2 regions of the Ferdinandcohnia sp. Marseille-Q9671 genome follow, and region 1 is predicted to be linked to the other one. Evidence: riboswitches for the same ligand, from Rfam matches in the RefSeq annotation. Region 1 holds a riboswitch; the other holds the start of a gene.

What was found. A riboswitch is a leader RNA that binds a small molecule or an ion and turns the genes downstream of it on or off. The one in region 1 is predicted to bind lysine.
Region 2: it holds a riboswitch for lysine, as region 1 does, so the genes downstream of both, ACWNMY_RS06620 (Na+/H+ antiporter NhaC family protein) here and ACWNMY_RS05035 (aspartate kinase) in region 1, are expected to answer to the same signal.

Annotation. Positions count from the first base shown of each region.
Region 1 covers NZ_CDRJTA010000001.1:970,698-975,807, forward strand. Annotated here, with positions in the region: gene sdhA (succinate dehydrogenase flavoprotein subunit) at 1-241, opposite strand, end outside; gene ACWNMY_RS05025 (succinate dehydrogenase cytochrome b558 subunit) at 432-1,040, opposite strand; gene ACWNMY_RS05030 (YslB family protein) at 1,408-1,884, shown strand; gene ACWNMY_RS05035 (aspartate kinase) at 1,967-3,211, opposite strand; lysine riboswitch at 3,365-3,542, opposite strand; gene uvrC (excinuclease ABC subunit UvrC) at 3,611-5,110, opposite strand, start outside.
Region 2 covers NZ_CDRJTA010000001.1:1,278,241-1,283,350, reverse strand. Annotated here, with positions in the region: gene yunB (sporulation protein YunB) at 1-661, shown strand, start outside; lysine riboswitch at 754-940, shown strand; gene ACWNMY_RS06620 (Na+/H+ antiporter NhaC family protein) at 1,092-2,675, shown strand; gene ACWNMY_RS06615 (sodium-dependent transporter) at 2,927-4,468, shown strand; gene ACWNMY_RS06610 (methionine/alanine import family NSS transporter small subunit) at 4,465-4,578, shown strand; gene ACWNMY_RS06605 (M23 family metallopeptidase) at 4,973-5,110, opposite strand, start outside.

The DNA.
Region 1 (5,110 bases):
GCTTTTGGTTTGCCAAGAAATCTCCACCGTATACTGTGTCATCAAAATGGATCAAAGGAGAATCGCCTTCACCTTTTGTATTTACAGCACCATTTATCCCACCTTGTGCACAAACAGAGTGAGATCGTTTTACAGGTACGAGTGAAAATAAATCAACTTGTGTTCCTTCTTCAGCAGCCTTGATGGTAGCCATTAAACCAGCTAATCCACCGCCGACTACGATAACTTTTCCTTTACTCAAAGTTACTCACTCCCCAATAAAGAGATCGTTCAATTGTCAAACTAGTGAACGGTCATATTTTAAAAGATCAAATACGCATTGGCGTATTTGCCCGAATTTCATTGCCCACACGAGGTGGGTCAGAAAGAACGTTGCCACATGATGTGACGCTCTTAGTCTTGAACTAATACTCAAAGATTTCCTTTAGAAATTAAATGAATGCAAGTATTGTAGACACACCTACGTATGTTAACGCTACAAAAATAATCATAGTTACATATGTTGCTACTTTTTGAGAACGAGGAGTTACCGTTAGTCCCCAACTTACTGCAAATGACCAAAGACCATTCGCAAAGTGGAAGATGGTAGAGATTACCCCAACTAGGTAGAATGTAATCATCCAAGGTGAACTCAAGATATCTTCCATCATGTTAAAGTTAACTTCCGCACCAAAAGCTGCGGCAATTCTCGTTTCCCATACATGCCAAGCAACAAAAATTAGAGTAATTATACCGGACACACGTTGTAGTGCAAACATCCAGTTACGGAAAAAGCTATAATTGCTCACATTGTTTTTTGCTGTAAAGGCAATATAGAGACCGTAAATTGCATGAAATAATAATGGTAAATAAATAACAAAAATTTCTAAGAAAAGTTTAAACGGAAGACTTTCCATAAAATGAGTAGCACCGTTATAAGCCTCTTCTCCTCTTGTCGCAAAATTATTCACTACTAAATGCATCACTAAAAATAAACCTACAGGTATTACACCTAGTAATGAATGAAGCCTGCGATTAAAAAATTCACGATTTCCTGCCATGCTTTACCCCCCTTAATAATAAACCGCGCCGCAAAGGCACTCCTTTTTAAAAAAACTCATCCCGCATAATTATGTTAAAAAGGACGATATAAAAACTGATAATTGAAAACCCTTGCATGAACCTACATACTAAACCAAAATTGGTAAATGTATGTAGAAGATTTTCTTTTATCAGTATAATGTAACAAATACATTTTACCCCCATAAAGCAAGAGCGTCAAGGAAACATATCCACAAATTATTCACGAAAATGATAATATTTGTACACTTTTTACAAACTTAATTACGCATAAAATTCCGATTCATTATGACAAAATGAAACAAAAAAATCATGTGTTTCTTATCCCCTCATGTTATATAATAAAGAATGGAGAAAGAGGGGAATGCAGTGAAGAACATCAACATCAATGAACAAAATGTAAATTCAACTGAACAGTCCATTTCAGTTTTTGGGTATGAGCTAATACGTGAAATCTTACTTCCTGACATACTTGGGAAAGAGACTCCACAGATTTTGTATTGGGCTGGAAAAAACCTTGCTCGAAAATTCCCCTTACCGTCGGTTGAAGAAATCATCTCGTTCTTCGAAGATGCTGGTTGGGGAGACCTTAAACTTAAACGTTCAGATAAAAAAACAATGGAATTTCATTTAGACGGAACAATCGTTTCTTCACGTTTCAAACGGAAGGACATTTGTACGTTTCATCTCGAGTCTGGTTTTCTTGCACAACAAATACAACAACAACGTAACCAAATTACTGAAAGCTATGAACAGCAGAAAAGAAGAGCTCAAAAAGTAATTTTCACTCTCAAATGGGATCAAAAAGATAATACGGAAGAGTAAACCTGCACAAAGTTGTGGATTTATGAAAAATCGGGCTGTTTATAGGTATTTTACCACCTATGAACTGCCCGATTTTTTTATTTTACAATTTCACTTTTGCCTTCTCTTCTTCAACAGCAGCCAGATTAAATGCATCATGTAATGCTTCAACCGCGCGTACCATCTTATTTTGCTCAACGACAGTTGAAACTTTGATTTCTGACGTACTTACCATTTTTACTTCAATGTTTTCCTGTGCGAGTACCTGGAACATATCAGCAGCAACCCCTGGATTTGAGACCATCCCAGAACCAACAATAGAAACTTTAGACAATCCGTCCTCGTGCTGTACTTCTTCATATTGTAATAAATCTTTGTTATTTTCTAGTACAGTAAGTGTATCTTTTAAATCTGGTGTTTTTACTGAAAAAGATATGTTTTGATGATCTTGATCAGTTGTGTTCTGAATTATAATATCAACATTCAAACCATTTTTTGCAAGGGTACCAAAAATGGTTGAAAGAGTGTGTAACTCATTTGGTAAACCAATCACAGTAACTCGTGTAATTTGGTCTTCAAAAGCAATCCCTCTAATAACTAAACTTTTTTCCATTGAAACTTCCTCCTCGATGATGGTTCCATTTTCAAATTCTAAACTTGAACGGACTTCAAGTGGCATCTCAAAATTTTTCGCAAATTCCACAGCACGTGGGTGTAATACACCAGCACCCAGGTTAGCAAGTTCAAGCATTTCATCATACGAAATCGAGTGAAGCTTACGTGCTGTTGGAACAACGCGAGGATCCGTCGTATAGACGCCCGTCACATCTGTGTAGATATCACATTTATCAGCATTTAATGCTGCTGCCAAAGCTACTGCAGTTGTATCAGAGCCTCCACGGCCAAGTGTTGTAATATCACCAGAGCCACTTATTCCTTGGAATCCAGCAACCACCACGATTTTCCCTTCATTCAGCCGATCGCTCACCCTTGATACTTCAATATTCTGGATACGAGCATTGCTATGTATAGCCTCTGTTTCGATTCCAGCCTGCCACCCTGTATAGGATACAGATTCATAGCCTCTCTCTTGTAGTGCCATCGATAATAGGGCAATCGTAACCTGTTCCCCCGTACTTAAAAGCATATCCATTTCACGTTTACTTGGTGAGGTGGTTATCTCACTTGCGAGGCTAACTAGTTGATCTGTTGTTTTTCCCATTGCTGAAACAACAACGACAACTTGGTTACCTGCTTGCACTTCTTGAATAACTCGTTGCGCTACATTTTTAATTCTCTCTGGTGACCCTACTGAAGTGCCTCCAAATTTTTGAACAATAATCCCCATGCCCTCAACCTCTTTTCTAAATAATCATGTGCATCATCATGCTGTTTTGAATTGGTTACCTCTATTTGCATACATCTTTTCTACAAAGTAATGTAAAAAAAACAGCAATGAGAGATTCTCTCATTGCTGTGATATACGTAAAAACGATTCACATCGTGAGATAGCCCTCCAAGACTTTGCATCTTGACAGTCTCATGTCTCTTAAACATAAAACCAGCAAAAAAAGGTATGAGCCTTTTCTTACTTCGGCAAACTTTCCTTTCAGCAATTTTCACTAGGGCTCATCCCCCTCCAATTGCATACTGATAAAGTTTGCACCTCTATCGTCACTTCAACGTGCTGAAGTGTCATATTATATTAGTTAGGATTATATCAGACTATTTTTAATATAGCAATCATTTATTCCTTTAATTTTTCAAAGATAGCTTCTGCAGTAGATCTTGGAATGCTAGCTTCTTGTAATTCCTCTACCGTTGCCTCCCGCATCCTTTTAATAGAGCCAAAATGTTTTAATAAAGCCTTTTTACGTTTTTCTCCAACACCTGGTATATTATCCAGCACGGATTGAAATGCATTTTTCCCTCGGATTTGTCGATGGAATGTAATTGCAAAACGATGGACTTCATCTTGAATCCGTTGAAGAAGATAGAATTCTTGACTATTTCGAGGAAGCTCCACAATAGAAGGTGGGTCTCCAATTAGAAGTTCTGAGGTCCTATGCTTTTCATCTTTAGCGAGACCAGCTAATGGGATTTCTAATCCTAGCTCGTTTTCAAGAATATCTCTCACTGCTGCAAGATGACCTTTTCCTCCATCAATGATAATTAAGTCGGGCAGCGGAAGGTTTTCCTTTAATGCACGAGAATACCTTCTACGGACGACCTCTCTCATTGATTCATAGTCATCAGGTCCCTTAACTGATTTTATTTTATACTTTCGATATTCTTTCTTGTCCGGCTTTCCATCAGTAAACACTACCATAGCCGAAACAGGATCTGTACCTTGAATATTAGAGTTATCAAAAGCCTCAATTCGGTGTGGTGTATAAATCCCTAACGTCTGACCAAGGTTCTCCACCGCATTAATCGTTCGTTCTTCGTCGCGTTCTATGAGGGCAAATTTCTCTGTAAGTGCAATTTTTGCATTTTTCGTGGCAAGTTCAACTAGTTGTTTTTTCTTGCCTCTACTTGGCTGTTGAACGGATACTTCTAGTAATTGCTCTACTATCTCTTTATCAATTGAACTCGGAAGTAGGATTTCCTTTGGCTTGAAGTGGTCTTCTCTTAAATAAAATTGACCTAAAAATGTTAAAAAGTCTTGTTCGGGCTCATTGTAAATAGGAAACAAAGAAACATCACGTTCAATTAATTTTCCTTGGCGAATAAAGAATACCTGAACACACATCCAACCCTTGTCATAGGAATATCCAAACACATCACGATCGATAAAGTCTGTCATTGTCATCTTTTGTTTTTCCATTGTTGTTTCAATATGTGATATTTGATCCCGGTATTCCTTTGCTCTTTCAAAATCTAGCTCTTCAGATGCCTTCATCATTTTTTCGGTTAATTCTACTTTTATATCCTTATATCCACCATTTAAGAAGCGAATAATATCGTCTACCATTTTCTTATTTGTTTCTTCAGACACCTCGTTTACACATGGTGCCAGACATTGTCCAATATGATAGTACAAACAAACCTTATCTGGTAGAGTCGAGCATTTTCGCAAAGGATAGATTCGATCCAATAGTTTTTTTGTTTCAGTTGCTGCTTGTACATTCGGGTATGGCCCAAAATATTTCCCTTTATCTTTTTTAACCTTACGAGTTATTAGTAGGCGCGGGTGCTTTTCAGCAGTTATCTTGATAAAAGGATACGTCTTGTCATCCTTAAGCAT
Region 2 (5,110 bases), 310 kb from region 1:
TGCAATTGGATTGTTTATTATTAACAAAGCAATTGAACCTGCACTTATGGCATATGCTGAAAATGAAACAAAAAAAGTGGCTGCAACCGTTATTAAAAATGCTATTAATCAACAAATAAATGAGGAAGAACTGGTTCAGGAAGATCTAAGCTTTATTAAAACGGATGAAACAGGAAAGATAATAAGCTATAATACACAGGTTATCAATCAAATGGCCACAAAGACGCTAGGGAATATTGAAAGGTATCTAAAATATGTGAATGAAGGAGATATCAATAAGCTCGAACACACAGACGTGCAAATTGAAACGGATGATTCGACAGGTCAGACCGGTTTCGTATTTAAGGTACCACTAGGGGAAGCGACCAACAATGCAATCCTAGGTAACCTCGGTCCGGAAATACCCATTAGGTTTCATATGATTGGGTTTGGAGAAACAACTCCACAAGGTAAAATTGATGAATGGGGAATTAATAACGGGTGGTTCCAATATAATGTGTTGGCTACTGTTACTATGCAAGTTATATTACCCTTTTCTACAGGAGAGGTGGAGATTGAAACCATTATCCCAGTGATTAATCAGAATATCTTGCATGAAGTTCCTGAATTCTATAACAATGGCAGTGAATCATCACCATCAATTGAAATTCCAACTGATTGACAAAAAATACTATTCTAGAATAGTTGATTAGTAGAGGGAAATAGTTTATACTTCAATAGGAATAAAAAATTAAATAAACCACCTTATCGGATCGATGGGGTAGAGGTGCAGAAAACAAAAGTACACTATGTGAGGATGACAACAGTGATCATAGTAGAAAGGGTTTTTTGCCGAAGCAGAAATAATTAGTCAACGTTATTTTTGTTGGGGTTGCCTTGAAAAAGGGTAACACTGTCATTATAGATAAAGATGTATCTATAATGGAGGGCTACTGATCGTGATGGAGGATAACATACATTACTGAGAGTAATAATGGTTATTTTCTATCATTACTCTCTTTTTATTTGCTTAAAAATAGCAAATGAGAGTATCTTCTTCACATTCACTTCTTATAGCCCTCCACACAAATAATATGTTGGAGGAACACATCATGTCTGGAACAATTTATTCAATTATCCCACCAATTATTGCTCTTCTTATGGTTGTCTTAACCCGCAGAGTACTTCTTTCACTTGGAGTAGGAATAGTATCAGCTGCACTACTCTTACATGGAGATATCCTAAAAAGTGAAGGAGTAGGAGCTTGGTTACAAGACGTTTTTCTCACAATTTGGTCTAGTATTAAAGCGGTCTTTGTTTCAGAAGGTTCGCTAAACACATGGAATGTTTATATTATTTTATTTTTATTCTTATTGGGTATTATCACAGCTTTCATTTCCATTTCAGGCGGAAGTCGTGCTTTTGGGGAATGGGCTCAATCAAAGGTAAAAACAAGAACAGGTGCACAAATTTTAGCTGCTGTACTAGGGATTATTATTTTTATTGATGATTATTTTAATGCATTGGCGGTTGGTCAGGTAAGTAGACCACTTACAGACCGTAATAAGGTCTCACGTGCAAAACTAGCATATATTATTGACTCTACTTCTGCTCCAATTTGTGTTATTTCACCTATATCAAGTTGGGGAGCATATATCATTGCCATACTTGCACCAATTCTAGCAACGCATGGTCTAGCAGAGTACTCGCCATTATCAACGTTTATTCAAATGATTCCTATGAATTTATATGTTGTTACGGCAATTCTGATGGTATTTGGAGTTGCAGTGTTTAATATAAATCTAGGTAGCATGAAGGCACATGAATCTCGTGCTATGACAACTGGTGAGGTTACAGACCCTGAAAAGCCAGTATTAGGGGAGTTAAAGCAGGAATTGCCTCAAAGTGAAAAGGGTTCTGTTGGCGATTTAGTTTGGCCGATTATTGCATTAGTAATCGGTACGGTTGGTTCTTTATTTTGGACAGGCTATAAAGCTTCAGAAGGAAATGCGACAATCCTAACAATATTCGAAAATACGGATGTAACTGCATCCCTATTATATGGTGGTTTGTTCGGAATCGTTGTAACACTTATTTTGTTCTTTATTCAAGTATATGCTAAAAAAGCAGTCAGCATTGGTCTCCTTACTAAGGGTATTACTGAAGGAATTAAATCGATGCTTCCAGCGGTATACATTTTATTGTTTGCTTGGGTTATTGTTGATTTAATTGGTCAGATTGAAACAGGAGCATATTTAGCAGGTAAAGTACAAGAGTGGAATGTAAATGTGGCATTTTTACCGGTTATTCTATTTGTTGTAGCGGGTATTATGGCATTTGCAACGGGAACCTCTTGGGGAACGTTTGGAATGATGCTACCTATAGCAGGAGATATTGCGGCAGCGTCAGATATTACAATTTTACTTCCAGCTCTAGCAGCTGTATTAGCAGGTTCTGTTTTTGGAGATCACTGTTCACCAATCTCTGATACAACAATACTTTCTTCAACTGGTGCAGGTAGTCATCATATTGACCACGTTATGACTCAACTTCCATATGCAGTGATTTCTGCAGTGATTGCTGGAATCGGTTATATAATACTAGGTCTAACAGGAAGTACGGTATTAGGATTACTTACTACTTTCGTATTGTTAGTTGCTTTTATATTCACTATGAAAAACAAGAAAACCGCATAAAAAATATTATACATGCAATAGAAAGATAAACTTAAATATATGTTAGAGACAAGGGAAATATCACCTTTGTCTCTTTTTTTGAAAAAGAAAATTAATTTTCAAATAACTTTTGACAGAAGGCTACAGACTAGCTATACTATAAATTAGATTATAAACAATAATCTGAAAATATAAAACTTTCCAATATCAGCCTAGTGCTAAATAACTAAAAAATGTAATTGGGTTGATAGGAAAAAGGGGAGGAACAAGTTATGGATAATCGTCCACAGTGGGGGACACGAGCAGGTTTCGTTCTAGCTGCTATCGGTTCTGCGGTCGGTTTGGGTAATATATGGAGATTTCCATATGTTGCTTATGAAAATGGTGGAGGAGCATTCTTCATACCTTATCTATTTGCAATTTTAACAGCGGGTATTCCAATCCTAATTTTAGAATTTACTATTGGTCACAAGTTTAGAGGCTCTGCTCCTCTATCATTCTTCAGACTAAATAAAAAGATGGAATGGCTTGGCTGGTGGCAGGTTTTCATTTCCTTTGTCATAGCTACATATTATGCAGTCATTATCGCATGGGCCATTTCGTATACGTTCTTCTCATTTAATAAAGCGTGGGGAGAAGATACACAAGGATTCTTGTTCGGAAGTCATCTTAAGCTAGCAGAAACTCCTGGTGATATTGGAGCACCTGTACTTGGGGTTTTTGGCCCCTTAGTTGTAGTTTGGGCTATTACATTATTCATTCTATTTAAGGGTGTTAAAAAGGGTATTGAAAAAGCAAATCGGATTTTTATTCCTACTTTGTTAGTTATTTTTACAATTATTGTAATTCGAGCAGTAACTCTCGAAGGAGCAGGTGCAGGGTTAAATGCATTCTTCGAACCAAACTGGGATAAAATTATGTCAGGTGAGGTTTGGGTAGCGGCATACGGACATATTTTCTTTAGTTTATCAATTGGTTTTGCCATTATGATTACTTATGCGAGTTATTTACCAAAGAAGTCCGATGTTACAAATAACGCATTTATTACTGGTTTTGCAAACTCAGGATTTGAATTATTAGCAGGTATTGGGGTATTTGCTGCTTTAGGCTTCATGGCTTCACAAGCAGATGTACCTGTAAATGAAGTGGCAACTGCTGGCGTTGGTCTTGCATTCGCAGTCTTCCCGCAAATTATCAATCAGATGCCATTTGGAGAATTCTTTGGTGCATTATTCTTCTTGTCTTTAGTATTTGCAGGGTTAACCTCACTTATTTCAATTTGTGAAGTATTTATCGCGGCTGTACAAGATAAGTTTAATCTTACACGTAACAAGGCAGTTTTATATGGTGCTGGATTAGCATCGCTTATTTCAATTTTGTACTCAACAAATGGAGGCTTGTACTTCCTAGATGTAGTCGATTACTTCATTAACCAATTTGGTATTGCTGTCGCAGGATTGGTTGAAGTTATTCTAATCGCTTGGGTATTCAGACAGATGAATCCATTGCAAGCACATGCAAATGCGATTTCAGATATTCGTGCAGGTGGATGGTGGAAAATCTGTTTAGGTGTTATTACTCCACTTGTTCTTGGATACATGCTTTTCGACTTACTAAAAACAAATATCCTACAACAATTTGATAATGCAACTGGTAACTATGAAGGGTATGCAACATCATTTATCCTCTTCCCAGGAGTATTTATTGCAGTTGGGGTAATTGTAATCGGAATTCTACTTTCACTTAAAAAATGGAGTCGAGCGACGTTAGATAACAATTATACTTCCAGTAACGACAAGGGGGTAGGACTATGACCGGTGGCGCTATTACAATGATGATCATTGGTATGGTTATTCTATGGGGAGGCCTTGTAGCAAGTATTGCACATGCTGTTAAAAAGGCAAAACAAGCAAAACAAGGATAAAAAAGTTACATTATAAAAAGAGGGGTCAAAAATTAGAACGGAAGAAGGCTGTGGTATTTTTTACCACAGCCTTTACTAGTAGGTCTAGCTTTAGGTTCCGTTTCGAGATCCAGGCCAGTGCCTAACACCCCGAGGTCCCTTGTCGACTTGTACGGATAAGGAAAGCTTTAACAGCAATCATCGCATGGAAAATGCATAGCATTTTCGAGAATGTACTACATCCACGTTTGCCAGGACGTGGCAGCTTTATGGACCTTGCGCTTCTGTACTTAGATAAAAAATATAAAATCTTGTACGTAGTAGACAGTGTCTAGCTACAGACGGCATCGGCTCTCGGGTCTGAGACAAATCGCTTGTGAAGGCAACCAGCGCCTTCAGAAGTGATTTGTCTTATTTAACGTTTCCTAGATTTTCTTTCTGCCCTTTCCCAAGCTCGTAGATGTGGGTAGGGGTCGAAAGACCATTCTGTATATCCATTGTCTTTGTACATGCCATAATGAAGGTGAGGAGGGAACTTTCCTGCTGTTCCTGG